DNA from 2 places in the Proteus sp. GOKU genome. Region 1 is predicted to be linked to the other one. Evidence: predicted binding sites of a transcription regulator. Region 1 holds the regulator's gene; the other holds the start of a gene.

The links. Region 1 encodes ArgR, which controls arginine synthesis, uptake and breakdown. Its sites were predicted from a motif close to ANTGAATAAAAATACANT; they were not measured.
Region 2: argC (N-acetyl-gamma-glutamyl-phosphate reductase) is a predicted target of ArgR. The motif match lies at 14,671-14,688, and genes of this name have one in related genera.

The regions. Positions count from the first base shown of each region.
Region 1 is NZ_CP034105.1:269,074-285,003, reverse strand. It holds gene folP (dihydropteroate synthase) at 1-340, opposite strand, end outside; gene ftsH (ATP-dependent zinc metalloprotease FtsH) at 423-2,369, opposite strand; gene rlmE (23S rRNA (uridine(2552)-2'-O)-methyltransferase RlmE) at 2,417-3,046, opposite strand; gene yhbY (ribosome assembly RNA-binding protein YhbY) at 3,192-3,485, shown strand; gene greA (transcription elongation factor GreA) at 3,607-4,083, opposite strand; gene dacB (serine-type D-Ala-D-Ala carboxypeptidase) at 4,493-5,935, shown strand; gene cgtA (Obg family GTPase CgtA) at 6,021-7,193, opposite strand; gene rpmA (50S ribosomal protein L27) at 7,324-7,581, opposite strand; gene rplU (50S ribosomal protein L21) at 7,601-7,909, opposite strand; gene ispB (octaprenyl diphosphate synthase) at 8,173-9,144, shown strand; gene EHE21_RS01390 (DNA-binding protein) at 9,194-9,610, opposite strand; gene EHE21_RS01385 (DNA-binding protein) at 9,693-10,043, opposite strand; gene EHE21_RS01380 (helix-turn-helix domain-containing protein) at 10,230-10,496, shown strand; gene mdh (malate dehydrogenase) at 10,599-11,537, opposite strand; gene argR (transcriptional regulator ArgR) at 11,985-12,455, shown strand; gene mpl (UDP-N-acetylmuramate:L-alanyl-gamma-D-glutamyl-meso-diaminopimelate ligase) at 12,514-13,893, opposite strand; gene fbp (class 1 fructose-bisphosphatase) at 14,058-15,065, shown strand; gene ppa (inorganic diphosphatase) at 15,265-15,792, shown strand.
Region 2 is NZ_CP034105.1:104,842-120,771, reverse strand. It holds rRNA gene EHE21_RS00535 (16S ribosomal RNA) at 36-1,578, opposite strand; gene murI (glutamate racemase) at 1,976-2,842, opposite strand; gene btuB (TonB-dependent vitamin B12 receptor BtuB) at 2,787-4,655, opposite strand; cobalamin riboswitch at 4,724-4,931, opposite strand; gene trmA (tRNA (uridine(54)-C5)-methyltransferase TrmA) at 5,044-6,141, shown strand; gene EHE21_RS00515 (YijD family membrane protein) at 6,265-6,666, opposite strand; gene fabR (HTH-type transcriptional repressor FabR) at 6,666-7,352, opposite strand; gene sthA (Si-specific NAD(P)(+) transhydrogenase) at 7,552-8,949, shown strand; gene oxyR (DNA-binding transcriptional regulator OxyR) at 8,941-9,858, opposite strand; gene argH (argininosuccinate lyase) at 10,092-11,474, opposite strand; gene EHE21_RS00490 (argininosuccinate synthase) at 11,552-12,760, opposite strand; gene argB (acetylglutamate kinase) at 12,836-13,609, opposite strand; gene argC (N-acetyl-gamma-glutamyl-phosphate reductase) at 13,630-14,634, opposite strand; gene argE (acetylornithine deacetylase) at 14,735-15,898, shown strand.

The DNA.
Region 1 (15,930 bases):
TAATTGAAGCACCTGCATTTGCAGATTCAGTAATGACTTGAGCTTTGGATGTATCAACAGAGATCCAAACATCAAAACGCTGACGAATAGCCTCAACAACAGGAACAACACGCTGCAACTCTTCATCAATAGAGACATCACTTGCGCCGGGTCTGGTAGACTCACCACCAATATCGATGATAGAAGCCCCTTCAGCGATTAATTTTGCTGCGTGGTTAACCGCATCGTTAAGTGAATTATGAGTGCCACCATCTGAGAAAGAGTCTGGAGTGACATTCAAAATCCCCATAACTTGGGGTGTTGATAAATTAAGTTCTGTTCCTCTAGCCATTAATTTCATTTCATTGATACCTTCATAAAAAAACCCCAGAAGCCTGGGGTTTATATTTATAGCTTACTCAATATGCATAACCCGATAAGGATTAGTGAGTATTTTTATCAGAAGGTGTATCACTTTCTGACTCAGGCTTATCTTTTGGCTCACTCGCTACATGCGTTTGTGCTGGCTGGGCAGTAGTCGTTGTACCACTATTGCCATTATTGCCTTCCCAACCCGCAGGTGGACGAACATCACGACGATTCATTAAATCATCAATTTGAGGCGCATCGATAGTTTCATAAGTCATCAGTGCATCTTTCATTGAGTGCAGAATATCAAGGTTGTCCATTAAGATCTGACGAGCACGAACATAGTTACGATCAACGATAGCTTTAATTTCTTCGTCAATTGTACGAGCTGTTTCATCAGACATATGCTGCGCTTTAGCAACAGAACGGCCTAAGAACACTTCACCTTCTTCTTCTGCATACAGTAATGGCCCTAATTTTTCAGAGAAGCCCCACTGTGTCACCATGTTACGTGCAATATTAGTTGCAACTTTGATGTCATTAGAAGCACCTGTAGAAACATGCTCTACACCATAGATAATTTCTTCAGCTAAACGACCACCGTAAAGTGTTGAAATCTGGCTCTCTAATTTCTGACGGCTTGCACTGATTTGGTCGCCTTCAGGTAAGAAGAAAGTCACACCTAATGCACGTCCACGAGGAATAATCGTTACTTTATGCACAGGATCATGTTCTGGTACTAAACGGCCAATAATTGCGTGACCAGCTTCATGATAAGCGGTTGATGCTTTTTGTTCTTCAGTCATCACCATTGAACGGCGCTCTGCACCCATCATTATCTTATCTTTCGCTTTCTCAAATTCGACCATTGAGACAACACGTTTATTACCACGTGCAGCAAATAAAGCCGCTTCGTTAACTAAGTTAGCTAAGTCAGCACCAGAGAAGCCTGGTGTACCACGCGCTAAAATCGCTGGATCAACATCTGGTGATAAAGGTACACGACGCATATGGACTTTAAGAATTTGCTCACGTCCACGTACATCAGGTAAACCAACAACCACTTGACGGTCAAAACGACCTGGGCGAAGTAATGCTGGGTCTAATACGTCTGGGCGGTTAGTCGCCGCGATAACGATAATACCTTCATTACCTTCGAAACCATCCATCTCAACTAGCATTTGGTTCAGTGTTTGTTCACGTTCATCATGACCACCACCTAAACCTGCACCACGTTGACGACCGACCGCATCGATTTCATCGATAAAGATGATACAAGGTGCTGCTTTTTTAGCTTGTTCAAACATATCACGAACACGAGAAGCACCCACACCCACAAACATTTCAACGAAATCAGAACCTGAAATGGTAAAGAATGGGACCTTAGCTTCACCCGCGATGGCTTTTGCTAATAATGTTTTACCTGTACCTGGAGGCCCTACCATCAGAATACCTTTAGGGATTTTACCTCCTAATTTCTGGAAACGGCCCGGATCACGTAAATACTCAACTAATTCGCTTACTTCTTCTTTCGCTTCATCACAACCTGCTACATCAGCGAAGGTTGTTTTGATTTGGTCTTCTGTCAACATGCGTGCCTTGCTTTTGCCGAAAGACATCGCACCTTTACCGCCACCACCTTGCATTTGGCGCATAAAGAAAATCCAAAGACCAATCAGTAATAGCATTGGGAACCAAGACACAAAAATTTGAGTCAGAAGACTTTGGCCTTCAAGTGGTTCGCCCGTTACTTTTACATTACGGTTCATTAAAGTGGTCAGCAGGTTGTCATCACGCATAGGCATATACGTGCTGTACTTTGAGTTATCTGTTTTAGTTACATTAATATCATAACCACTTATGCTGACCTCGCGTAATTGGTTATTAGTTAACTCATTGATAAAGGTAGAGTAATCCACCTTACGACTATTCGAATCGCTGGGTCCGAAGCTCTGGAATAATGACATCAAAACGACTGCAATAACTAGCCAGAGGATCAGGTTTTTCGCCATGTCACTCAAGGGATTAACCTCATATTACAACTGTGTTAACAAATAGCTTTAGGGTACTAAAGTTTACGCCCTGTGGCTACAATATATACCTCACGAGAACGAGACCGCGAAGCGTCTGGTTTACGAACTTTCACTTTCGTAAACAGGGAGCGTATTTGCCCCAGGTATTCATCAAAGCCTTCTCCCTGAAACACTTTGACAATAAAACTTCCCCCGGGAGCCAGTACATCACGACACATATCAAGCGCTAACTCTACTAAATACATGGATCGAGGGATATCGACCGCGGGTGTACCGCTCATGTTTGGAGCCATGTCAGACATGACAACCTGGACTTTGTTTTCACCTACTCTATCAAGCAATGCCTTCAACACAAGTTCATCACGAAAATCGCCTTGAAGGAAATCGACTCCGACTATAGGATCCATAGGTAAAAGGTCACATGCGATGATTCGACCTTTACTTCCTAACTGCTGTACAACGTATTGAGACCACCCACCAGGGGCTGCTCCTAAATCGACAACGGTCATACCTGGTTTAAAGATATTGTCACTTTGCTGAATTTCTTCCAGTTTAAACCAAGCACGAGAGCGAAACCCTTTTTTCTGTGCTTGCTGAACATATTTATCACTAAAATGTTCTTGTAACCAGCGGCTAGAGCTTGCCGAACGTTTTTTATTGGCCATTGCGTTTTCCAACTATCATACACTTAGCTATCAAAATTTTTACTCTTTCACTCATTTAACCCCGTATTAACGACATTTTATGGTGATAAGTGAGAGATGGCGTTAGAATAGATCGTTTTCAATCCCAACAAAGCAAAAATTAATGATGACTCTTAACAAAAAACAAATTCAACACCTGAAAGGGCTCGCTCATCACCTGAATCCAGTCGTTATGATTGGTAACAACGGGTTGACTGAAGGCGTTCTTGCAGAAATTGAACTCGCTCTGGCGCACCATGAGCTTATCAAAGTCAAAATCGCAGGCGAAGATCGAGATGTTAAAAACTTGATCGTGGCAGCGATTGTACGCGAAAGCGGTGCACAGAATGTACAAGTTATCGGAAAAATTCTTGTTCTTTATCGTCCTTCAGAAGCACGTAAGATTATTTTACCGAAATAAAACTTGTATCTTTATATAAAAATGCCATAACTAACTCTATGGCAAAAAAGGCCTTTTAAGGCCTTTTTTATATTACCACAGGATAGCAGTCTAGTTTTCTATAGAAACGTAAAATTATAAATTAAATATATTCTACGTTTAAAACTTCGTACTCGACTTGTCCGCCCGGTGTTGTGATAACAACGACATCATCTAACTCTTTACCAATCAATCCACGCGCAATCGGTGAGTTAACCGAAATTAAGTTTTCTTTAATGTTCGCTTCATCATCACCAACAATACGGTAAGTTTGCTCTTCTTCAGTTTCAACATTTAACAATGTCACTGTTGAACCAAAAATAATACGGCCATTGTTATTCATCTTTGTAATATCAATGACTTGAGCATTTGATAACTTTGCTTCAATTTCTTGTATACGACCTTCACAGAAACCTTGTTGCTCTCTTGCAGCATGATATTCCGCGTTTTCTTTTAAGTCTCCGTGTTCACGAGCTTCAGCGATAGCGGCAATAATCTCGGGACGACGAACACCTTTTAAATATTCCAGCTCTTCGCGTAATTTTTCTGCACCTAGAACTGTCATAGGGATCTGATTCATGTGTTAATACCTCAATACTATTCCTAATAAAAAATAGGTATCATCCTGATTTTTTATACTAACAACACAGAGAAAAGGATCTATTTACTCTTCTCAAGACAAAAAAAGACACAGGCAGCCTTAAATTGGGCCTGTCTCTACGGATATTCGGTGAATGAGGGGACACTATTATATTCCCAACTCATGCTGTTGGGACGAAAACTAACCCTTCCAGACTTAAAACTAAATCTAACACAACAGACGCATTGCTTCACGCCTTATCTCTCTTTATAAAGAGATAAACAGACTTTTTCCGATAATGAGCTAATCCTGCTTGTTACCGTTTACTTTTGCCCTCATTGCCCTTTAGTATTAGCCTTTGGCAATCAATACTGTAACGTTACACGCTATAGTCACGGATAGAGAAATTATGCGCTTACTATCAACATTTCGACGGATACTCTACACATTAAGTATCATCAGTTTTTCAACTCAAGCGATACCTGTTGAAAACTACACATCCCTTCTTCCCGAAGGAACTCAAGTAGGTTTAATAACTCAACCCGTTGGCGCTGCTTCTCCTAATCTTAATTATCATGCCGATCAATTAGCACTTCCAGCAAGTACTCAAAAAGTGGTGACTGCACTCGCGGCATTACTTCAATTAGGTGGAAACTATCAATTCACCACAACAATGGAAACAGAAGGTAAGATAAAAGACAATCAGCTTATGGGTGATTTGATCTTTCGTTTTACAGGCGATCCTACATTAACCCGCCAACAATTAAGAGCAATGGTTGCCGTATTAAAACAATCAGGTGTTACAAAAGTGCACGGCGATTTGCTTATTGATACTTCTGCTTTTTCAAGCCATGACAAAGCACCCGGTTGGGTTTGGAATGATCTAACTCAATGCTTTAGCGCCCCTCCTAGTGCCGCAATTGTTGATAAGAACTGTTTTTCTGTTTTACTGCAAAGTGGCAGCAAAGAAGGTGATATTGCCACAATACGTAAAGCTTCTTTCTATCCTGTAACCGTTTTAAGTGAAGTTGAAACTTATGAGAAAGGATCAACTCGTACCCGTTTTTGTGAATTAGATGTCACTGTTCGTGACTTAAATACCTATGTAATAACAGGTTGTATTCCTAAACGTGACGATGCAGTCCCTTTAATGTTTTCTATTCAAGATGGTGCTCATTGGGCGGGTACAATTTTAAAAGAAGAGTTACAGCGCGCCAATATTGAACTTGATGGATATATCAAACGTCGATCTCAACTAAAAGCGCCGGTTACTGTACTAGCACAGACACAATCAAAACCATTACATAACTTACTGACTACCATGCTAAAAGAGTCTGACAATATGATTGCAGACACCGTATTTAGAACCATTGGTCGTGAGTATTATGGCGTTGCAGGGACTTGGCGCTCTGGCGCAGAAGCAACCCGCGCTATTTTAAAACAAAAAGCCGGAATTGATTTAGGAAATACCGTTATGGTTGATGGCTCAGGCCTTTCTCGCCATAACCTCATTTCACCAGCAACAATGATGCAAGTCCTTCAATACATTGGACAACATGAGAGTGAATTAAACTTTATTACCATGCTTCCCCTTGCAGGACATGACGGTACATTGCAGTATCGAGGTGGTTTTCATGAAGCAGGTGTCGATGGCAAAGTTTCTGCTAAAACGGGTTCATTAAAAGGGGTTTACAATCTTGCGGGCTTTATGACCACGGCAAATGGACAAAAAGTAGCATTTGTACAATACGTTTCGGCGTATTCACCTCCTACACAGAATCGTAATGCTGGACGCGCTTATTTAGTGCGTTTTGAAACAAACCTGTATAAAGATATGTACAACAACCGTTAGATTTACTCCTAATAATATAAGCAATAGATATGAAAAACGCCTGATTAATCAGGCGTTTTTTTATTTTAATCATAGAGAATGATGATTAACGTTGGTAGATAAACTCAATACCTTCGTCGTCTTCTTCATCCCAATCATCGTCGTCATCTTCTTCGAAATCAGGGTTTTCAAGCTGTTCTTTGTGGTAATCATCCCACATAAAGTCAACTTTTCCTGGCTCTGCTTTTGTCGCAACAATGTCTTGCTCACGCGGAGTAACATTCAGGAATTCCATGATATTCCAGCAAAGTTTTTTCACACCTTCTTGGTTGATGGCCGCTATCATGTAATAGTTTTCATCCCAACCCAGCGCTTCAACAATGGCTTTTGCCTTCTCTTTTGCTTCTTCAGCATCGAGAAGATCAACTTTATTGAACACTAACCAACGTGGTTTTTGTGCTAATTTTTCGCTGTATTTCTCTAGTTCAGAGATAATAATTTTTGCATTTTCCACAGGATCCGATCCATCAATAGGATCAATATCGATCAAGTGTAATAACACACGACAGCGTTCTAAGTGTTTTAAGAATTGGATCCCAAGACCTGCACCATCAGCAGCGCCTTCGATTAATCCGGGAATATCTGCAACCACAAAGCTTTGGTGATTATCCATGCGTACCACACCTAAGCTTGGTACTAACGTTGTAAATGGATAATCAGCAACTTTAGGTTTTGCTGCTGATACTGCACGAATAAATGTGGATTTACCCGCATTTGGCATACCAAGCATACCCACATCAGCTAATAACATTAGCTCTAATAGGACTTCGCGAGATTCACCCGGCGTTCCCATTGTACGTTGACGTGGAGCACGGTTAACCGATGATTTAAAGCGAGTATTACCTAAACCGTGGAAGCCGCCTTTAGCAACCATTTGCTTTTGGCCGTGAGCAGTTAAGTCAGCAATGACTTCATTTGTTGCTAAATCACGGACACGCGTCCCGACAGGAACACTGATAGTAATATCTTGACCACGCTTACCGGTGCAATCACGGCTGTGACCATTTTCACCACGTTCTGCGCGATAAGATTTTGTAAAACGGTAATCAATTAAGGTGTTTAGGTTTTCGTCTGCAATCATGTAGACATCACCACCATCACCACCATCACCACCGTCTGGTCCCCCGTTAGGGATATATTTTTCGCGACGAAAGCTTACACAGCCGTTACCACCATCGCCCGCGACGATTAGGATCTTGGCCTCATCAACAAATTTCATGATTTTACTCCGTATAGTAGCCATTAACGTGCTGGATGGCCGAAATTACCCAGAGATGGCCTTTTTTAAATATAAAAAGCCCCGCAACATATTTGCAGGGCTTTTGACTCGGTGCTTAAAGGACCAGTAATTATTCAGCTTCGATGCTGATAAATTTACGGTTGTTTGGACCTTTAACTTCGAACTTAATTTTTCCGTCAGCTAATGCAAACAGGGTGTGGTCACGACCACAACCAACGTTAGTACCTGCATGGAACTTAGTACCACGTTGACGAACGATGATGCTACCTGCTAATACAGCTTCACCACCGAAACGTTTAACACCCAGACGTTTTGCTTCGGAATCACGACCGTTACGAGTCGAGCCGCCAGCCTTTTTATGTGCCATTGAACTACTCTCCTAAACCTTAAGCGATACCAGTGATTTTAACATCAGTAAACCACTGACGGTGGCCCTGTTGTTTACGGCTGTGTTTACGACGACGGAACTTAACAATCTTAACTTTATCGCCGCGACCGTGAGCAACCACTTCCGCTTTAACTTTAACGCCCGCAAGGATTGGAGCGCCAATTTGAATGTCATCGCCATTAGCGACCATCATTACAGTATCAAACTCGATTGTTTCGCCAGTAGCTACTTCCAGCTTCTCTAAACGAATAGTTTGACCTTCGCTGACTCGGTGTTGTTTACCACCACTTTGGAAAACCGCGTACATATAAACTCCGCTTTCCGCACACTCCCAATATGTATAATTTGAGTGCACAATTAAAATATTCACATAGGGCGCGAATTCTACGCAAATTTAGTGCCGATGACAAGTACAGATCGCAAACTAGCGTTAAAAAAAAGAGTTTTTTACACGATATTTATTTCAGCCATTTTTAAAGTACAATCTAAATTATAAGAGAGTAAAATCTATGGCATGATCATTTTTTATTAATAATAACGCGCTCATTGGCGAGCCAAAGTCGAAAAAACATGAATTTAGAATCTATTATAAAACTAACATCCGCTGATATGACTGCGGTAAATGAGGCAATCCTTTACCAGCTTAATTCAGATGTTTCTTTGATAAACCAACTTGGTTACTACATCATTAGTGGTGGTGGTAAAAGGATCCGACCAATGATCGCAGTGCTCACTGGACGAGCATTGGACTATCAAGGTGACAAACATATCTCGGTCGCAGCGCTTATCGAATTTATTCATACTGCAACGTTGTTACATGATGATGTTGTTGATGAATCTGATATGCGCAGAGGAAAACAAACGGCAAATGCTGTCTTTGGAAATGCTGCCAGTGTACTTGTTGGCGACTTTATTTATACACGATCCTTTCAGATGATGACGGATCTTGATTCGATGCGTGTATTAAAATTAATGTCTAGCGCCACCAATGTGATCGCTGAAGGTGAAGTTTTACAATTAATGAATTGTAACGATCCTGACATTTCTGAAGATGACTATATGCAAGTTATCTACAGCAAAACAGCTCGTCTGTTTGAAGCGGCTTCTCATGCGTCAGCCATTCTTTCTGGTGCGACGCCTGAGCAAGAAAAAGCATTCCAAGATTATGGTCGTTATCTTGGGACTGCTTTCCAGCTCATTGACGATTTGCTTGATTATGATGCAGATAACAACCAGTTGGGTAAAAACACTGGTGATGATCTTGATGAAGGTAAACCAACGTTGCCATTACTTCATGCTATGCATAATGGCAATGAAGAAGAATCCCAATTAATTCGCCAAGCCATTGAACAAGGTAATGGTCGCCATTTATTGGATACTGTTTTAAATACTATGAAACAGTGTGGCTCTTTGGAATATACCCGCCAAAAAGCAGAAGAAGAAGCAGACAAAGCGATTGAAGCTTTATCAATTATACCTGACTCACCGTATAAAGATGCGCTTATTGGGCTTGCTCACGTCGCTGTACAACGTCAATCATAACTTTGATGTATAAATCCTCTTAGTTATGTAAAGAAGCCCGCCAGAGCGACTACGTCGATTCTGGTGGGCTTTTTAATTTATTGAGCACTTCTTCGTTTTCTCGTTCAATAGCATCTTGATTATCCGCATCAATATAGCTAATGAGCTTTGCCAGCCCTTCGCGAAGCACGAATTTCACAATCTTTTCTCGTTCTGATTTGGTCAGTTGATAATAAGCTTCAACCCAAATTAAAAAGGCATCCTGACGTTTTGATAAATACTCAGCCGGAGGTTCATGTGCAGCGAGCACACCAATCACCTCATCAGGTAGACTTTTTATGGAATACTCGACAGCTTTTCCCTGCACGCCACGTTTACGACGGTTTTCCCATCCTTCACGACGCGCCATCAAGTTAACTCCCTGCGGTGAGTTAGGTAACCCCGCAAGCCCCACTAATTCTTTCGCTGTATACCATTCTTTTTTCATGATCTCATCTCACATTCAACTAAGAGGTTAGTCAGATAGATATCTGTTGCGGATAACGCAATAATAGATTCTTTAAAATCGCTTAATCATTGACGATTTTTTCTAAAAAACTTCTAATACCATCCCGCAATATCAGCTCTGTTAATGTTTTTTGTTCACCATCATTTAGTTGTTGGAATGCTTTCACCCAGATAACGAGTGGCTCCTCTTTTTTATTTAATTTGTAATGTGCTAATGGCTCATAAAGTTCTAGAGCAATTAAAGTTTTTTCTGGTAAACAAGAATAATGATATTCAACACCATTACCTTGCTTATTTTTTACATTCTGTTTTTGCCAAGACTCGCGTCTCGCTTTTGAATTTACACCTTGTGGTGATTTAGGTAATCCACCTATACCCGTCAATTCCTTTGCCGTATACCACTCTTTTTTCATTACGTTTCTCTAAAATTGTTATCAACTTCAAAAAAGAAATTATTAAGAAAAAAATCAGAAATCTTTTTAGAAAAATAATGTTATTTTATTTTCTAAATAATCAGTTTAAATGCTTTAGGACATTTCTAATAAACTGTTATTTATACCACTAACACAGCAATCAATTTTATAGAAAAAGGATTAAAAATGATTTCAAGGAAATCTGATTGGCATCCTGCCGATATTATTGCCGCACTTAGAAAACGAGGAACAACACTTGCTGCCATCTCTCGCCAAGCAGGGTTAAGCTCTTCAACACTCGCTAATGCGCTGTCTCGCCCTTGGCCTAAAGGAGAGAAAATCATTGCTGATTATCTTGGTGTAGCTCCTAGTGAAATTTGGCCTAGCCGTTATTTTCATCCTGAAACAGGAGAATTACTTGAACGAAAGATTCGTACCAAAACTAATAATTAACTAATAATTACAGACATTATAATTAATAAAAAAAACCGCTGATATAGTATCAGCGGTTTTTATTTAAATTTGCATTATTTTTATAGCAAAAAAAGTATTTCTTTATTTATTAATAAATTCTTCACCAAGAATTATATCTTTTTTCAATACATCTAACATGCCATTAAGAGATTGCTTTTCAAAATCACTTAATTTACCGATAGATAAATATTCCTCTACACCGTTTTTACCTAAAAGAATAGGTTGTGCAAAGAAACGGGCATATTCTCCGTCGCCTTCAGTATAAGTGCATTCAATAACATTTTTCTCGCCATTTAGAGCGCGAATTAATGAAAGACCAAAACGAGCGGCTGCTTGACCCATAGATAATGTCGCTGATCCACCACCTGCTTTTGCTTCAACAACCTCAGTACCTGCGTTTTGAATACGTTTAGTCAATGCTGCAACTTCGTCATCAGTAAATGAAACGCCATCAACTTGAGATAATAGAGGAAGAATAGTCACACCAGAATGTCCACCAATCACCGGAACATTGGTTTTTTGTGGATCTTTACCTTTTAGTTCTGCAACAAAGGTATTCGCGCGAATAATATCGAGAGTGGTGATACCGAAAAGACGTTTTTTATCGTAAACGCCTGCTTTCTTAAGCACTTCTGCTGCAATAGCAACAGTTGTATTCACTGGGTTAGTAATGATACCGATAAGTGCTTTCGGGCAATTTTGTGCAACCTTTTCAATTAAGTTACGCACGATACCTGCGTTAACATTGAAAAGATCTGAACGATCCATGCCTGGTTTACGAGCAACACCCGCAGAAATCAGAACAACATCAGCGCCTTTTAGCGCAGGAGAAGGATCTTCACCCGCAAAACCTTTTACAGTAACTTGAGTCGGGATATGGCTTAAGTCAGCGGCGACACCCGGTGTGACGGGAGCGATATCATATAAAGAGAGTTCACTACCAGCTGGAAGCTGATTTTTAAGAAGAAGTGCCAGTGCCTGACCAATACCACCTGCTGCACCGAGAACTGCTACTTTCATTCTGATACTCCTTAGTTTACGAGATAGTGGAACGCCTTCGAGATACTCACTATTACGCAATTCACCTTTTAAAAAACAATTATTTAACAGCAATATTGCATAATAAGGCATTTTCAGTGAAAAATAATACTTTGGTTATTCTAAACAAATTGCTTATCTGTTAATGAGATAGTGGACACCCTTTTGATAAATAATTTCAATAAATATGGCAAAGTGTTAAGTACACCATCATCCTTATGATAATCATTTAAGCTTATCATTTATTTAACAAATATTTTACTTTCTTTAAATTATCACATTTGCACGCTGTAAATAAATTTTTTTTGCAGTACATTCTACTTTACAATTTTGAGGAGGCTATCACTCGCCTTTCTTCGTCTTATGTTGCATAAAAATTCACTTCTCTGCATAATACACGGGTTATTGATAACTCACTAAAGGTGAACTATGCGCGTTCCTTCTAAGCAAGAAGACTTGGTTAAAGCGTTTAAAGCCCTGCTGAAAGAAGAAAAATTCAGTTCACAAGGCGAGATTGTGACTGCATTACAAGAGGCTGGATTTGATAATATTAATCAGTCCAAAATCTCTCGTATGCTAACAAAATTTGGTGCGGTAAGAACCCGTAACGCCAAAATGGAAATGGTCTATTGCCTTCCTACTGAGCTTGGCGTACCAACAGCAAGCAGCCCATTAAAAAATCTGGTACTCGATATCGATCATAACCATTCTGTTGTGGTGATAAGAACAAGTCCGGGTGCGGCACAACTTATTGCACGTTTATTAGACTCATTAGGCAAAGCAGAAGGTATCCTTGGTAGTATTGCGGGTGATGACACTATTTTTTCAACACCGGCTCCGGGATTTTCTACAGAAGAATTACGAGACGCTATTCTGAATCTTTTTGATCAAGAATTATAATTAGCCTTTCTACAGCTTCAAAAAATAAGCCACTGAGTTTTCAGTGGCTTATTTATTTTTAATATTGGCTATCAGGATCTTTAGGTTGCGCTAATTTTGCGAGTAGTTTTTCATGAATACCACCAAAACCGCCATTACTCATAATCAAAATATGATCGCCCGCTTGAGCTTCTTTCGCAATCATATCGACTAATGTATCGAGATCTGTACTCCAACGAGCAGGTTGTACACAATGCTCTGCAATATCACTCACTAACCATTGAATATTAGGTGGCTGGAATAAAAAGACTTCATCAGCACGACCCAATGCAGGCGCGATATCATCCTTACTAATTCCCATTTTCATGGTATTTGAACGAGGCTCTAGCACAGCAATAATACGAGCCGTTCCACCGACTTTACTGCGTAACGCTTCAAGCGTTGCTAAAATCGCTGTGGGATGATGTGCAAAGTCATCATAAACACTGACTTGATTAACCTCACCACGTAACTCTAAGCGACGACGCGCATTAATAAACTTATCTAATGCTTCACAAGCATCCGCTGGTAAAACACCAACGTGGTGCGCTGCAACAATCGCCATTAGGCCATTTTGCATGTTGTGTTCACCAGAAAGTCCCCAACACACCTCTCCGACTCGCTCACCTTTGTGGAATACCTCAAAATGGCTACTGTCATTACTGAGTTTTTTGGCTTGCCAATCTCCAGTTTCACCTGTGAATTCTTGTTCACTCCAACATCCCATTCCAATGGTCTGTTTTAAATTCATATCGTTATCAGGCATGATGATTTTTCCGGTGCCTGGGACGATACGAACTAAATGATGGAATTGTTTTTGAATTGCCGCTAAATCATCAAAAATATCAGCGTGATCAAATTCAAGATTATTTAAAATCAATGTGCGTGGAGAATAATGAACAAATTTCGAGCGCTTATCAAAGAAAGCACTGTCATATTCATCTGCTTCAATCACAAAGAAAGGGCTTTCGCCTAACTGTGCGGATACTTGGAAATTACCCGGTACACCGCCAATTAAAAATCCCGGTTTATAACCACAGTCTTCTAAAACCCAAGCCAGCATACCCGCTGTTGTTGTTTTACCATGAGTTCCAGCAACAGCTAACACCCAACGTTCAGGTAAAATATAATCATGTAGCCACTGAGGGCCTGAGGTATAAGGCAAACCTTTTTCAAGTACTGCTTCAACACAAGGATTTCCTCGTGTCATCGCATTACCAATAATCACCATGTCAGGGGCAGGTTCTAATTGTTTTGGGTCATATCCCTCAATCAGTTCAATTCCCTGATTTTCTAATAAAGTACTCATGGGTGGATAGACATTAGCGTCCGAGCCTGTGACTTTATGTCCCTTTGCTCTAGCGAGAATGGCAAGACTTCCCATAAAGGTGCCACAAATACCAAGAATATGAATGTGCATGAATTTCTGTCCAATAGCATGAAGTTGGTCACTATTCTAACGATCAAAAAGCAGATAAGGAACGGATTAACCTTTGAATCATTCGATTCTTTGGCTAAACTTGCCACCACCAAGGAGATTTTCCTCCTTTTTTACTTTACCCACTCACATTCAGGACCTGCGTCATGAAAACATTAGGCGAATTTATCGTCGAGAAACAACAAGATTTTCCCCATGCAACTGGTGAACTTACTGCATTACTTTCAGCAATTAAGCTTGGGGCTAAAATTATCCACCGTGATATTAATAAAGCAGGGTTAGTCGATATTCTGGGTACTAACGGTGTTTCTAATGTTCAAGGTGAAGCCCAGATGAAACTGGATCTTTACGCGAATGAGAAACTAAAAGCTGCATTAAAAGCGCGTGGTGAAGTTGCGGGTATCGGATCAGAAGAAGAAGATGATATTGTTATCTTTGAAGGTGATCGTGCTGAAAATGCTAAGTATGTTGTACTAATGGACCCTTTAGACGGTTCGTCGAATATTGATGTAAACGTTTCCGTCGGAACAATTTTCTCTATTTACCACCGTATTACGCCAATTGGTCAATCTGTCACTTTAGATGACTTCTTACAACCGGGTCATCGTCAAGTCGCAGCAGGCTATGTCGTTTATGGTTCATCAACTATGTTAGTTTACACAACAGGTTGTGGTGTTCATGCCTTTACTTACGATCCATCTTTAGGCGTATTCTGTTTATCTCATGAAAGCGTACATTTCCCACCAACAGGAAATATGTACTCAATCAACGAAGGTAACTACATCAAATTCCCATTAGGTGTAAAAAAATACATTAAGTATTGCCAAGAACAAGACGCAGCAACAAATCGCCCTTATACCACACGTTATATTGGTTCTTTAGTTGCTGATTTCCACCGTAACTTACTGAAAGGGGGGATTTATATTTATCCAAGTACTGCAAGTCACCCTACTGGTAAATTACGTTTACTCTATGAATGCAATCCAATGGCGTTCTTAGCCGAACAAGCTGGCGGTAAAGCAAGTAACGGTAAAGAGCGTATTCTCGATATCGAACCAAAAGAACTTCACCAACGTATGCCTTTCTTCGTAGGGACTAAATCGATGGTTGAACAAGCTGAAAGCTTTATGGCGCAATATCCAGACGAAGAATAATCCATTCGTTTAGCACTAACATAGATAAACCGGACTTCTTATTCGTCCGGTTTTTTCATCTTTGAAAATAGTACTTTCTTTTATTTGCTGCTTATTTTTACGTCAGAACGCAACATGTTCGGCAAAAAACGGGTATTGTTAAAAACTTTTCGCTATACTACAGGCCACGTAAAATTAATTTTTTTATAGGAAATTTTTTATGAGCCTGAATCATGTTCCTGCTGGTAAAGAACTACCAGAAGATATCTATGTTGTTATTGAAATCCCAGCAAATGCTGATCCTATCAAATACGAAGTTGATAAAGAAAGTGGCGCACTGTTCGTTGACCGTTTTATGTCAACAGCAATGTTCTACCCATGCAACTACGGTTACATCAACAACACGTTATCTTTAGATGGTGACCCAGTAGACGTTCTGGTTCCAACTCCATATCCATTACAACCAGGTTCAGTTATTCGTTGCCGTCCTGTTGGCGTATTGAAAATGACTGACGAATCAGGTGAAGATGCGAAACTGGTTGCAGTTCCACACACTAAACTGAGCAAAGAATACGATCACATTAAAGATGTGAACGATCTGCCTGAACTGTTAAAAGCACAGATCAAACATTTCTTTGAACACTACAAAGATTTAGAAGCTGGCAAATGGGTTAAAGTTGACGGTTGGGAAGGCGTAGAATCAGCTAAAGCTGAAATTCTGTCTTCTTTCGAACGCGCTAAAAAATAATTCTGACGCTCTCAGAATAGCTAAGTAAGTTATTATTTAATAATTTACTGATAAATAAGCTCTTCATTTTATTGAAGGGCTTTTTTTATGATGGTACGGCTCTTCTCCTCAAACACATGACAAGCAAGATGCCACTTA
Region 2 (15,930 bases), 160 kb from region 1:
TGTGTGAGCACTACACATAACACGTATCTCTTAGGTAAGGAGGTGATCCAACCGCAGGTTCCCCTACGGTTACCTTGTTACGACTTCACCCCAGTCATGAATCACAAAGTGGTAAGCGCCCTCCCGAAGGTTAAGCTACCTACTTCTTTTGCAACCCACTCCCATGGTGTGACGGGCGGTGTGTACAAGGCCCGGGAACGTATTCACCGTAGCATTCTGATCTACGATTACTAGCGATTCCGACTTCATGGAGTCGAGTTGCAGACTCCAATCCGGACTACGACAGACTTTATGAGTTCCGCTTGCTCTCGCGAGGTCGCTTCTCTTTGTATCTGCCATTGTAGCACGTGTGTAGCCCTACTCGTAAGGGCCATGATGACTTGACGTCATCCCCACCTTCCTCCGGTTTATCACCGGCAGTCTCCTTTGAGTTCCCGCCATCACGCGCTGGCAACAAAGGATAAGGGTTGCGCTCGTTGCGGGACTTAACCCAACATTTCACAACACGAGCTGACGACAGCCATGCAGCACCTGTCTCAGAGTTCCCGAAGGCACTCCTCTATCTCTAAAGGATTCTCTGGATGTCAAGAGTAGGTAAGGTTCTTCGCGTTGCATCGAATTAAACCACATGCTCCACCGCTTGTGCGGGCCCCCGTCAATTCATTTGAGTTTTAACCTTGCGGCCGTACTCCCCAGGCGGTCGATTTAACGCGTTAGCTCCAGAAGCCACGGTTCAAGACCACAACCTCTAAATCGACATCGTTTACAGCGTGGACTACCAGGGTATCTAATCCTGTTTGCTCCCCACGCTTTCGCACCTGAGCGTCAGTCTTTGTCCAGGGGGCCGCCTTCGCCACCGGTATTCCTCCACATCTCTACGCATTTCACCGCTACACGTGGAATTCTACCCCCCTCTACAAGACTCTAGCCAACCAGTTTCAGATGCAATTCCCAAGTTAAGCTCGGGGCTTTCACATCTGACTTAATTGACCGCCTGCGTGCGCTTTACGCCCAGTAATTCCGATTAACGCTTGCACCCTCCGTATTACCGCGGCTGCTGGCACGGAGTTAGCCGGTGCTTCTTCTGCGGGTAACGTCAATTGCTAAGAGTATTAATCTTAACACCTTCCTCCCCGCTGAAAGTACTTTACAACCCTAAGGCCTTCTTCATACACGCGGCATGGCTGCATCAGGCTTGCGCCCATTGTGCAATATTCCCCACTGCTGCCTCCCGTAGGAGTCTGGGCCGTGTCTCAGTCCCAGTGTGGCTGATCATCCTCTCAGACCAGCTAGAGATCGTCGCCTAGGTGAGCCATTACCTCACCTACTAGCTAATCCCATATGGGTTCATCCGATAGCGCAAGGTCCGAAGAGCCCCTGCTTTGGTCCGTAGACGTCATGCGGTATTAGCCACCGTTTCCAGTAGTTATCCCCCTCTATCGGGCAGATCCCCATACATTACTCACCCGTCCGCCGCTCGTCAGCAAGAAAGCAAGCTTTCCCCTGTTACCGCTCGACTTGCATGTGTTAGGCCTGCCGCCAGCGTTCAATCTGAGCCATGATCAAACTCTTCAATTAAAAGTGTTTGATGCTCAAAGAAATCGAAAACTTAGCTATTCATAAATGAATTTACTTTTGTTGTTCACTCTTCAAGACTTGATACATCTAATATTTTAGAAGATATCGTCTCTGCGAGTGCCCACACAGATTGTCTGATAATTTGTTAAAGAGCAGTGCAACATTCGCTGCCGTTTCCGGTCTTCTGCGTTGTTGCGAGGAGGTGCATTCTACATCTTCCTCATTCAGTGTCAAGCGTTTATTCTCAAGGCTTTTCACTTTTTTCTTTGTTCTCTCGGCTAACTCACTTAGCGTGGTTTGCCGTGACAACGAGGGCGCATTATAGGGAGTTTTGTGAAGCTGGCAACACTTTTTTTGAGTTTTTTTACTGACCGTTGAATTTTCAATCAAATTGCACTTAAAGCGCCAGTTTTCTGAGCGATTCGAAGCCAAAACTTGCTAAAACAGGTTTTAGTAATTCGCTATTCTCATCTTCTTTTAAGCAATAAGCGAAGCTAATTTCATTTGAACCTTTTATTTTCGCTTGATTTACGACCAACCACGCAGTTCTTCGTGCAATTGCAGCACCAGAATCGATGATTCGTGTGCCATCAGGTAAAACAGAAAGAAGTTCATCCGCTAATAAAGGGAAATGAGTGCAACCTAGTACCACTGTATCCGGTGGCTCTTTCATTTTTAGCCAAGGTGTAAGGATTTTGCGAAGCTCATCTAAAGAAACCTCTTCACCATGAAGTTTTCTTTCTGCCAGTTCTACCAGCTCAGCCGAACCTAAAGAGTGAACTTTGCAATCAGTTGCAAAGCGTTCAATAAGTTCATGGGTATAAGGACGTTTAACTGTTGCTCTGGTCGCTAATAATCCAACCACGCCATTACATGTTAATTTAGCCGCTGGCTTAATCGCCGGAACAACACCCACAATAGGGATCTCTGTAAACTTGGCGCGTAAAGCAGGAAGGCTTACTGTACTTGCTGTATTGCAAGCAATAACAATAGTGGCGAGATCATGTTTTTCAGCAACCGCGCTAACTATTCGAACAACACGGTCAATAATGAACTCTTGTGATTTTTCACCATAAGGGAAAGCTTCATTATCGAAAACATAGATATAGTGAGCCTCCGGTAGTTTTTCACGGATCTCACGATAAACAGATAAACCGCCAACCCCTGAATCAAAAACTAATACAGTAGGGTTAGCGGTAGATAGTGCATCAGAAGTTGTAACTTCCTGTGAGGAAGTATTCTCGTCCTGGCGTGCGATAGCCATAAGCTGTCTCATAATCTTTATCAAACAGGTTGGCTATTCTACCACGAATTGAGAGATGTGATGTAATAGGATATGAAGCAGTTAAATCCCAAATACTCACACCACCTAAAGAAACATTCTCATAAGTCCCATAATCTTTATCTGTGCGCTGACCGATATATTGGTAAGTCACACCCATATCGAGTTTCTCGACTTGCCAATCAAGTTGATATTTCAGTTGTTGACGAGCACGACGATCAAGACGTTGATGCGTTTCTTTATTTCTTGCGTCTATATATTGTAGGTTAAAGGTATGATGAAAAACCCAAGTATCCATTTCACCTGTAAATTCCACACCTTTAATTAAAGCTTTACCAACATTGTAATTACGATATGGATAGTTCGATTCACCTTGGATCAAAGAGTTCACATCATTACGATACGCCGTTAATCGCCACTCTAAAGGTCCTGTTAGTCCTTCAAAGCCGCCTTCCCACTGTTTACTCTTTTCAGGTTGTAAGTCTGGATTACTTCCCCATTCACTATAAAGTTGCATCAGTGTCGGAGCTTTAAATGCCGTACCATAACCACCAATCACACGATAACCGTCAACAAATTCCCAGCCTAGGTTAGTTTGCCAAGTAGTATGCCAGCCATATTCTGAATGCTTATCAGAACGTACAGAGGCTTCAGCGATAATCTCACCTAATTTTTGCTGCCCTGTTAGATATAAGCCAGTATTGTCGAAGTGTTCTTTATTAGGAAATCCATTGGAGCCTGCTTTAATAGATTGACGTTGCCAATCAACACCACCACCAATACTACCATCCCCTAATAAAAGGTGATTTCCCCACTGCACATTATATTGCTCAGAGTTGGTAAAACGGCTTCCTTTACCATAGCGACCATAACGAGGATCATAGTCATAATCTTTGGTGTAGTTATAGCTAGTATTTAAAGAAGAAGAGTAGTTATCGCGATGAAACTTCACGCCACCATCATAGGTACGGCTAAATAGAGCTCTTGTATCCGTTAATGTATCGTTATAACTGTCATAATAAGCATCATAAGCGGTGCGATTATCAAAACCATAAGCTCGTGCATATAAAGAAACGTCATCATTAATATCATGATTAACCCCTAACCACAGTGACTTATTCATAAAGCCATCACGATCAGGTTGTGGATATCCACCAGTATTTCCATTCGCTTCTACATCATAACCTTTGGTATAGAGATAACTACCTGCTGCGGTTAATGTTGTTCTATCCCCGACTTTCTGTTTTACCGAACCATCATATTCTTGATAACCATGAGAACCCATTGTGGCATTAAGCGTTCCTCCTTCCGTTTTTCTTTCTGTGAGGATATTAATCACGCCGCCAATCGCATCTGAACCATAAACAGAAGAACGAGGCCCTCTTATATATTCAATACGTTGAACAAGAGAAAGGGGAATTTGGCTAATATCGGAACTACCAGATACGTTAGCCTGATTTAAACGCACACCATCCACTAAGATAAGAACATGACGAGATTCAGTCCCACGGACATAAATAGAGCTCATCTGCCCTATCCCGCCGTTTTGCCCCACATCAATACCCGGCATTCTGCGTAATACATCAATAACACTATTACTCTGCCAACGATCGATCTGTTCACGTTCAACAACAGTGATAGGCGCTAGAATAGAAGAGTTAGGCTCTTGAAAGCGGTTCGCGGTCACACTTAATGTATCGCTGTTATTCGCAAACGCACCAAAACTGCTCACCATGACACTCAAAGCCACACTCGAAGCCATACTAGAAATAAGAAAAACTTTTTTATTATTCATGAAAATCTGCATCCAACAGAATAAGTAGCAGGATGCCGCCAAAATTAAATAAAGCGCGTATTTAATTTAAGATGCGACAGGTCTTCGGCAGGTCTTCGGACTCTAGGTTAAATAAACAATTTTGTATATTTAAGATAATGACTTCCCACCGCACTTATAAGGTGCTTTGTAGTGTCTTTTATTATCCTTGATCCTATTACCGCTGCGCGTCAGTTCTGGCTTTGCACCAGATTCCCTTTTCACTCCTATTAGGAGACCGAATAACTATGCTACGATTTCAAATCCACTGAGTCCAGAAATTGAACATGAAGAATACTGGACATCTTCATGAGGATCTCTACAATTTCGCTCGCTTAACTTTATTACTGCCAAAAAAAGGCGAGATACCATGCAGAATTCATTACCAACGCAAACATATCAGTCTCAACTGAATGAAAAAACACAACGTCTACAAACAATGATGGCCCCTTTTAATGCGCCTGAAGCAGAGGTTTTTTCATCACCAGAACAGCATTATCGTATGCGTGCGGAATTCCGTATCTGGCATGAAGAAGATTCTCTCTATCATATTATGTTTGACCAAGAGACTAAGCAGCGTATTCGTGTTGACCAATTTCCGGTTGCCAGCCAACTTATTAATAAAATGATGGCTGCCTTGTTAGCAGAAATAAAAGATAAACCGACACTCAGAAAGAAACTGTTTCAGATTGATTATCTTTCTACGTTGAGTAATAAAATTATTGTCTCATTGCTTTATCACAAGAAAATTGATGAAACCTGGCAACAAGAAGCAATGGCATTACGCCAATCATTAATTGCTCAAGGTTTTGATGTGCAATTAATCGGTCGCGCATATAAAACAAAAATTATGCTCGATAACGATTTTATTGATGAAGTGCTCCCCGTTGCTGGCAAAGAGATGATTTATCGCCAAGTTGAAAATAGCTTCACGCAACCTAATGCACAGGTCAATATTAAGATGTTGGAATGGGCATTAAAAGCAACGGAAAATGCAAAAGGCGATCTGCTTGAGCTGTATTGCGGTAACGGTAACTTTTCATTAGCGCTCGCACGTAATTTTGATCGCGTACTGGCAACAGAAATCGCCAAGCCTTCTGTTTATGCCGCACAATATAATATTGCAATGAACAATATTGATAATGTGAAGATTATTCGCATGTCTGCTGAAGATTTTACTCAAGCAATGAATGGAGTAAGGGAATTTAAACGCCTAGAAGGGATCGATTTAAAAGATTACCAATGTGAAACCATTTTTGTTGACCCACCTCGTAGTGGCTTAGATGAGAAAACTGTAGAGTTGGTTAAAAGTTACCCTAGCATTTTATACATTTCTTGCAACCCAGAAACACTGTGCCAGAATTTAGAAACGCTAATTAAAACACATAAAATCAGCAAATTAGCTTTATTCGATCAATTCCCATACACTCATCATATGGAATGTGGCGTGCTATTAGAAAAAAGATAACTGCTTATTTCACTTGTTATAGATAAAAAATCTCCAATAGCACCAATAAAAACAAAAACACCAGCAAGATAACTTGCTGGTGTCAAAATTTCGCTGTGTTTACAACAAAGAGATAAGTACAGACTAGTACTGTTCTGCTTGTGATGCTCTTTCAGCTTCTTCAGCTTGTAGGCGTAAGCGTTGGCGCTGTTTAAATTGACGATAAATCCACAACGCAACAATAACAATACAAACAGAAGAGAAAAAGTTTGAACCCCATTCAGGATTAACGGTTCTGGTGTAAGCGTTATAACCGAATAGGCCTAATAAAAAGAATGAAAAAATCAGCTTAGGCATACCATCGGTCATAGGTTGATTTAAATAACGCTGATATAAACAGTAAACTGCCAAGATTAAACTGATGAGTGGGAAAACTGACCACGTCTCAATAAATGAATTAAAAAAACTCGAATAAGTACCATGTAAAGCGACACCAATGACTGTGGCAAGTAATAGCGTGCTTTTTTCACAGCGATTTTGTTCCATCATTTGTCTCCTTTCTGATGCGTTTTTTTCTTTATCTCTGGGTTATCTTGTAGAGGTATTTGCGTTTCTTGCTCGCGTCGATACCAATAATAGGCACCTTTAGCAATCATTCGCAGTTGTATAACTAATCTTTCTTCTAATTGTTGACGCTTTTCAATATCAATATCCAGTGCTTCTGCGCCTGCACTAAATACAATAGTGACCATTGCTTCAGATTGCATTTCTGTAAAATAACGTGGCATATGACTTTCTTGCTCAAGGTAGTCTGCCAGTTCTGCAATAAAATGTTGGATCTCTCGTGCGACTGCGGCACGAAATTCCGCCGAAGTCCCAGAACGCTCACGTAATAATAATCGAAACGCATTAGGATTATTGCCAATGAATTCCATAAAAGTAGCTACTGATGTTCTGATAACACTGCCACCTTTCGCAATACGTTGACGTGCTTGGCGCATTAATTGACGTAACATCAATCCACTTTCATCAACCATCGTGAGTCCTAGTTCATCAACATCTTTAAAATGACGATAAAATGAGGTAGGTGCAATACCAGCTTCTCTAGCCACTTCTCGTAAACTTAGGCTTGTAAAGCTACGCTCGGCACTGAGTTGGCTAAAAGCAGCTTCAATTAAAGAGCGACGGGTTTTTTCTTTTTGTTTAGCTCTGATGCCAATATTATTACTCACGGAAATCCTGATAATCCTAATTTGGTTTATACTCAATATATCAAACTTTGTTAAAAAAGCAGTGCGTACAATCATCTCTCAAGACACATTCTCATAAAAACTCAACAAAGTGTGACTAATGCCCTTAATGTCAATTGGGCTATTATTCATTCTAATGTTAATATAGCGTTGTCGGTTTGTATAAAACAGGTCTCTTCCTATGCAACATTCTCATTTCGATGCAATTGTGATCGGTTCAGGTCCTGGTGGTGAAGGCGCGGCCATGGGGCTTGTTAAACAAGGAAAGCGCGTCGCAGTTATAGAACGTTATAACAAAGTCGGTGGCGGCTGTACTCACTGGGGAACTATTCCTTCAAAAGCCCTACGTCACGCAGTAAGCCGTATTATCGAATTCAATCAAAACCCGCTTTACAGTGACCAATCTCGTCTTATTAACTCCTCTTTCTCTCAAATACTTCGCCAAGCCAGTACCGTAATTAGTCAGCAGACTAAAATGCGTCAAGGTTTCTATGAGCGTAATAATTGTACAATGTATTCGGGCGAAGCTGCGTTTATTGATGAGCACAGGATCAGCGTGCGTTATCCTGATGGCACTTGCGATATTCTTTCAGCAGATAATTTTATTATTGCAACAGGTTCGCGTCCTTATTGCCCGCCAGATGTCGATTTCTCTCATTCTCGTATTTATAACAGTGACACTATTCTCGATTTAGAGCATGAACCTCACCATGTCATCATTTATGGTGCTGGTGTCATTGGTTGTGAATATGCCTCTATTTTTAGAGGATTAAGAGTAAAAGTAGACTTAATTAATACTCGTGATCACCTATTGTCTTTCCTTGATCAAGAGATGTCTGACGCGCTTTCTTATCACTTCTGGAATAACGGCATTGTTATTCGCCATAATGAAGAATATGAAAGTATTGAAGGTGTCGATGATGGTGTGATTGTTCACTTAAAATCAGGTAAAAAAGTCAAAGCAGATTGCCTACTTTATGCGAATGGTCGAACAGGAAACACAGACACACTAGGCTTAGAAAACGTAGGTATTAAAACAGATAGTCGTGGGCAAGTTTCTGTTAATGCACATTACCAAACCAGTTGCGAACACATTTATGCCGTTGGTGATGTCATTGGTTACCCAAGTCTGGCTTCAGCGGCTTATGATCAAGGTCGAATTGCAGCTTTGGCGATCACAACCGGAAAATCAGAAACACATTTAATTGAAGATATTCCGACGGGGATCTACACCATTCCTGAAATTAGTTCTGTTGGTAAAACAGAGCAACAACTCACTGCAATGAAAATTCCTTATGAAGTGGGTCGCTCTCAATTTAAACATCTGGCAAGAGCGCAAATTGCAGGCATGAATGTAGGGAGTTTGAAAATTCTCTTCCACCGTGAAACCAAGCAAATTTTAGGTATTCACTGCTTCGGTGAGCGTGCTGCTGAAATTATTCATATCGGGCAAGCGATTATGGAGCAAAAAGGTGAAGGCAATACTATCGAGTATTTCGTTAATACTACCTTCAACTATCCAACAATGGCAGAAGCCTACCGTGTTGCTGCACTTAATGGTTTAAACCGCTTATTTTAATGCGTTTTGTTTTTCTGCATAAAATGCGGTCATATGTTCACGGATTGTCTCTGCTAACTGTTCATAACGATTACGCAAAGGTGATCCGGGACGATAAACCAATATAATAGAACGTGATGGATTGGGATCAGTACATTCTAGATAACAAACCCCATCACGTTTTTGTTCTTGAGGTACCGATAAATCAGGCAATAAGGTTATTCCACTACCAGCAGCGACCATATTACGCAAAGTCTCTAAACTCGTTGCTCTAAAATGCGTATCTTCTTTCGCCCCCGCTTGGAAGCAGAACCCTAACGCTTGATCGCGTAAGCAGTGCCCATCTTCTAACATTAATAAACGCTGACCCGCTAAGTCGCCCATTGGCACAGACTCGCGTTCATGCCACGGATGTCCTTCATAAATCGCTAACTTCATTGGCTCTTCAAATAGAGGCACTTCAATAAATGGCGCACTCTCTTTTACCATTGCTAAAATAGCACAATCGAGTTTTCCGCTATCTAACTGAGCTAATAAGCTATGAGTTTGTGCTTCATGAAGATACATCTCTAACTTAGGGTAGTTTTTATGTAATTCAGGAATGATATGAGGCAATAAATAAGGGCCAACTGTAGGAATAAGCCCAATATGTAAAGGCCCCGCCATACTTTCGCCTTGCAATGAAGCCATTTCTTGTAGCACTTTGACTTCACGTAAAACGGTTTTCGCTTGATCCACCAGCAATAAACCTTGTTGAGTAAACAAAACCTTACGGCTAGTTCTTTCAAGCAACATCACACCAAGTTCATCTTCAAGTTTACGAATTTGACCACTTAATGTTGGCTGACTCACATGGCAAGAATCTGCCGCACGACGAAAATGTTTATGCTCAGCTAGAGCCACCAGATATTCCAAGTCACGGATATTCATTGCAGATCCCACATTTATTGCTGATAGTTAATGTCTATAGATAATATAGTAACTGATAAATTTTTCTATCAGTCGAATGTTATTCTGTCTCTCTTTTTCGATATTTTCTGAATAAACAACTCAAACAAAAATAATTTCTTTCAATATTATCGGCAATTAAAAATAAAAGAACAGAGTGAAATTCACCCTGTTCTTTTTGAATAACAATAAGTTGTCTCAGATAAACGCTTTTCTTATTTATCCATATCTAAAACTTCTTTGGCTTTTGCTATCGCATAAGCAACCTGTTTTTGAGAAACACCGCCTTTTGCAAGACGTTTATCTAAGCAAGATTGAAGCGATAAAATATCGTACACATCAATCATGATTTTACTGTTAAACATCTGTAATTCAGAAAGAGGGAGTTCTTCAATCGCTTTACCTTGCTCAATGGCGCAAACAACCACTTCACCCACAATATGGTGAGCTTCACGAAATGGCACACCTTTAGCAACAAGATAATCTGCCAGTTCAGTGGCATTCGCATAACCTTGTTTAGCCGCTTCTTCACAACGAGGGCGACGGATTTGGATCCCATCCAGAACAAGCGTTGCCATATGCAAACAATCAGACCATGTATCGATAGCGTCAAATAGCCCTTCTTTATCTTCTTGCATATCTTTATTGTAAGCGAGAGGTAGACCTTTTAAGGTCATCATCATGCCAGTTAATGCGCCTTGTACTCGTCCACATTTCCCACGGATAAGCTCCAGTGCATCTGGGTTTTTCTTTTGAGGCATTAATGATGAGCCAGAAGTCACTTTATCTGATAATTCAATAAAACCCGCTTCACCACTATTAAAGAAAATAAGATCTTCTGCAAAACGAGATAAATGCACCATACCAATAGCCGCAGAGGATAATAGCTCTAAGACATGATCACGATCGGATACGCTATCTAAGCTATTATTGGTTGCACTCGCAAAACCTAACCATCCCGCTAATTGTTCACGATCGATATCATAAGCCGTTCCGGCTAAAGCCCCACAACCTAATGGGCTGACATCTAAACGTTTTAATGCATCAGCTAAACGGCTTTCATCTCTGGCTAGCATTTCATTGTACGCTAAACACCAATGTGCAAAAGTGACTGGCTGAGCTCGCTGTAGATGGGTGTAACCCGGCATCACGGCATTTTGATTCTGTTCTGCGGTGATAACTAAGGCTTTTTGTAGCTCAACAATCGCTTGGCGAAGATGAATGACTTCTTCTTTACACCATAGCTTTAAGTCTGTTGCGACCTGATCATTACGACTACGACCTGTATGTAATTTTTTACCTAAGTCACCCACTTTGGCAATAAGCTTACTTTCAACCCAGCTATGAATATCTTCTGCATCACTTTGTAAAATAGACTGTGGGTTTGCCGTTACTTCTTCTGATAATTCATTTAACGCTTGCTCAAGTTGAGCTTGTTCATCTTGCGACAATACACCAACTGTGACTAACGCTTTAGACCAAGCTACTGAGCCAAAGATATCCTGTTGTGCCAGTCGAAAATCAAACCGCAGTGAATCATTGAATTGTTTAAACCGTTGATCAGCTTCCTGACTAAAACGTCCACCCCAGAGTGCCATAATCGCTTCCTGTATTTATTCTGTGTAATAAAAAAGAGTGAGAGTGATACTTGTTAGCACCACTCTATTGCTTTGCGTTATTTCTTGCTCAGTGCACGAATACGTGATGGCAGGGAATATAAACGGATAAAGCCTTCAGCATGGCTGTGATCATAAACTTCATCTTCACCAAAGGTTGCAAACTCTTCAGAGTACAGGCTGTTGTCTGATTTCTTCTGAATAGCATTTACATGACCTTTATAAAGCTCTAAAACCACTTCGCCATTCACATCTTTTGCCAGTGATTCAGCGGCAGCTTGTAGTGAAGCGCGGATTGGCGTAAACCAGCGACCATCATAAGCCACATAAGACATCTCTAAGCCTAGTTGCTGACGCCATTTAAATGCATCTCTATCAAGAACAAGTTGCTCAACACCACGCAGAGCCGCCATCATGATAGTGCCCCCTGGGGTTTCGTAACAGCCACGAGATTTCATTCCCACTAAACGGTTTTCAACAATATCGATACGTCCGATACCGTGTTTAACACCTAATGTATTTAGTGTATCTAAACATTCAAAAGGTGATTGTGTTTTACCATTTACTGCGACCACTTCACCCGCTTTAACTGTAACGGTGACTAGTTCTGGTGTTTCTGGTGCTTTCTTAGGATCAACGGTCCATGCCCAGCAATCTTCATTTGAGGCATTCCACGGGCTCTCTAATACGCCACCTTCCGTTGAAATATGCCATGCATTTTCATCACGGCTATAAATTTTCTCAAGAGTTGCTGTTGTTGGGATATTACGAACTTTTAGATAATCCAACAGCGCTTCACGAGAACGTAAATCCCACTCTCTCCAAGGAGCAACCACTTTAAGCTGTGGAGCAAGTGCCGCATAAGTGCTTTCAAAACGAACCTGATCGTTACCTTTACCCGTTGCACCATGAGCAACAGCATCAGCACCTAATTTTAATGCGAGTTCAACTTGTGCTTTGGCGATAACAGGACGCGCCATTGAAGTACCTAATAAATAGCTACCTTCATATAAAGCACCTGTTTTTAATACAGGATAGACATAGTCTTTGATAAACTCTTCACGTAAATCAACGACGTAACACTCTGAAGCACCTGACGTTAATGCTTTTTGTTCTACACCCACTAAATCATCGCGGCTTTGACCAACATCAGCAACAAAAGCGACAACCTCACAGTTATCATAATGTTCTTTTAGCCAAGGAATGATTGCCGATGTATCCAATCCGCCAGAGTATGCCAATACGATTTTCTTAATACCTTTAGTCATAGTGATAACCTTCAATTCCCAATTTGTTTAAATTCTGCCAACTACCAAATAGCGATAAGATTTCTAGAGTGATTTTTAAGCTAAAATTCGGGTTCCTACTGCAACACCATTAAATAATGTCGTCAGTTTTTCAGCATGGCGCCAGCTTGCGATTTCAACAGGTCGTCCTAACGTTTTAGCTGCTTCCAATGCTGCGTTTACTTTCACTATCATGCCGTCAGTGATGATGCCCTGATCGATTAACATCTGTGCTTTTTCAGCTGACATCTCAGCAATCTTCTGACCTTTACCATCTAAAATGCCACTGACATCTGAAAGCAGGACTAAATCAGCACCTAATGTTTCAGCAATAGCGGTTGCCGCTTGATCAGCATTCACATTCATCAGCTCACCTTTTTCAGTCATCCCGATAGAACTGATAATAGGGAGATAGCCAGCACCCAATAATAAATTGAGTAAATCAGGAGAGCCGGGAGTTGCATTTCCTACATGACCTAACTCTTCATTGATTTGAGTGACTTTAGCTAATTGTCCATCACCCAAAGAAAGCCCCACGCCATTAAGCCCAAACTTGGTTGCCCACGATAACAAGGTTTTATTGGCACTTCCGGCAAGTGCTCCTGTAATGATGTCTATCTGATCAGCCGGTGTGACACGAAGACCTTGCTTTTTCACCACAGGCAATTGCAATTTGCCCATTAACTCATCCACCAAACAGCCACCACCATGTACGATGACTAAAGGACGAGAATGCGTTGAGCGATATTGTTGTAATGCAGTGAAAAACCGCGTTAACGCTTCTTCATTATCAAGGAGCACACCACCCAGTTTGATAATTAATGGTTCCATGAAACTTCCCTACTCATTATTTAAATAAGTGATTCGGTTTCAGCGAAACCAAACCGAATGTTCATACATTGCACTGCTTGTGCAGCAGCCCCTTTCAGCAAGTTATCTTCAACACCTACCACAATCAGATGTTCACCTTGCTGAGCAAATCCGATATCACAAAATGCGGTTCCTACAACGGCTTTTAATGCAGGCAATCCTTTTTCATAAACACGCACTAATGGTTTATCTTGATAAGCATCTTCAAAGACTTGTCTTACATCCTCTTGTGTCACACCCACTTTTAACTTACAGGTGATAGTGGCTAAGATCCCTCTCGCAAAATTGCCTAAATGAGGTGTAAAAATCACATCAATACCCAGATGTGTTGCAATCTCAGGTTGATGACGATGAGTAAACACACCGTAAGGTTGCAAACTCACTTCACAAAAGCTACTGGTTAGAGAGGCTTTTCTCCCCGCACCACTCACACCGCTGGTGGCATTAATAACAGGCCACTGTGCTGTATCTAAAAGTCCCGCTTCCACTAAAGGTTTTAGTGACAACTGAGAGACGGTTGGATAACAACCCGGCACAGCAATTAATTGTGCCTGACTAATAATGTCAGCATTCCATTCAGCTAATCCATAAACTGCCTGTGATAACCAATCAGTATTCTTATGCTCGAATCCATAGTATTGTTGATAAAAATGCTTGTTTTGTACTCGATAGGCACCAGACAAATCGAATACCACACAACCTTGCTCTAGAAAGATAGGAGCGATGTCATGGCTGACTTCATGAGCTGTTGCGAGAAAAACGATATCAATGTTTTCAGCAGCTTTAGCGACATCAACCATTGGCTCAAGTGGGAGATCCACTAAACCACGATATTGTGGATGAAGTTCAGAAAAGCACTTCCCTGCATCTGCACTTTGAGCTGATACCATCAGTCTGCTCAAATTCACATGAGGATGCTGCTGAAGATAGGCGGCTAATTCAGCGCCAGTGTAACCACTTGCTCCTACAATCAGAGTATTTAACATGTCATTCTTACCTTGTACTATGAACACAAACCGATTAATGTATTTTTATTCAAAAAAAGTGCATGAATATTGATACTATTATGAAGAAAGGCTGTCAACAGTGAATATTAAATTACCTACATTTATTGAGATTTATCGTCAATTAATTGCAACACCCTCTATCAGCGCTACAGACGCTAAGAACGATCAAAGTAATGAAGCACTGATTAATTTGCTTGCTAATTGGTTGGAAACATTAGGTTTTTCAATTGAAATTCAACCTGTACCTGAAACACGAGGCAAATTTAACCTTCTTGCAACATTAGGAACAGGAAAAGGTGGATTATTACTCTGTGGTCACACTGACACAGTACCGTTTGATGAAGGTCGTTGGACGCAAGATCCTTTTACGCTGACAGAGAAAGAAAATAAGTTATATGGCTTAGGCACTGCTGATATGAAGGGCTTTTTTGCCTTTATTCTCGATGCATTGCGAGATGTAGACACTAAGACGTTAACTCATCCTCTCTATATTCTCGCCACCGCTGATGAAGAAACTTCTATGGCTGGGGCACGTTATTTTGCTGCTAATACGGCAATCCGTCCTGATTTTGCCATTATTGGCGAACCCACATCGCTAAAGCCTATTCGTGCGCATAAAGGGCATTTATCGAATGCGATACGCATTACTGGGCAATCGGGCCACTCTAGTGATCCGGAAAAAGGGGTGAATGCGATAGAGCTAATGCATGAATCAATTACTCACCTTAGTACATTGCGCGATACGTTAAAAACTCGCTATAACAACCCTGCGTTTGTTATCCCTTATCCAACGATGAACTTTGGTTATATTAATGGTGGTGATGCAGCAAATAGAATTTGTGCTTGCTGTGAATTACATATGGATATTCGCCCATTGCCGGGATTAACGCTACAAGACTTGGATGATTTACTTCACGAAACATTAGCGCCCGTCAAAGCACGCTGGCCGGGTCGTTTAAGTGTTGAGGCGTTACACGATCCTATTCCGGGTTATGAGTGCCCAACCGATCACAAAATGGTTGCAGTGATCGAAGAACTATTAGGTGAGAAAGCGCAAACAGTGAATTACTGTACTGAAGCGCCGTTTATTCAAGATCTCTGCCCTACCTTAGTTTTAGGCCCAGGTTCTATTGAACAAGCACACCAGCCTGATGAATTTATCGATATGGCATTTATTGAGCCAACGCGTGAATTAATGGGGCAATTAATTGAAAACTTCTGTTTAACAGAAAAAGCGCAATAATAAAAAACCCTATCAGCTTATGTTGATAGGGT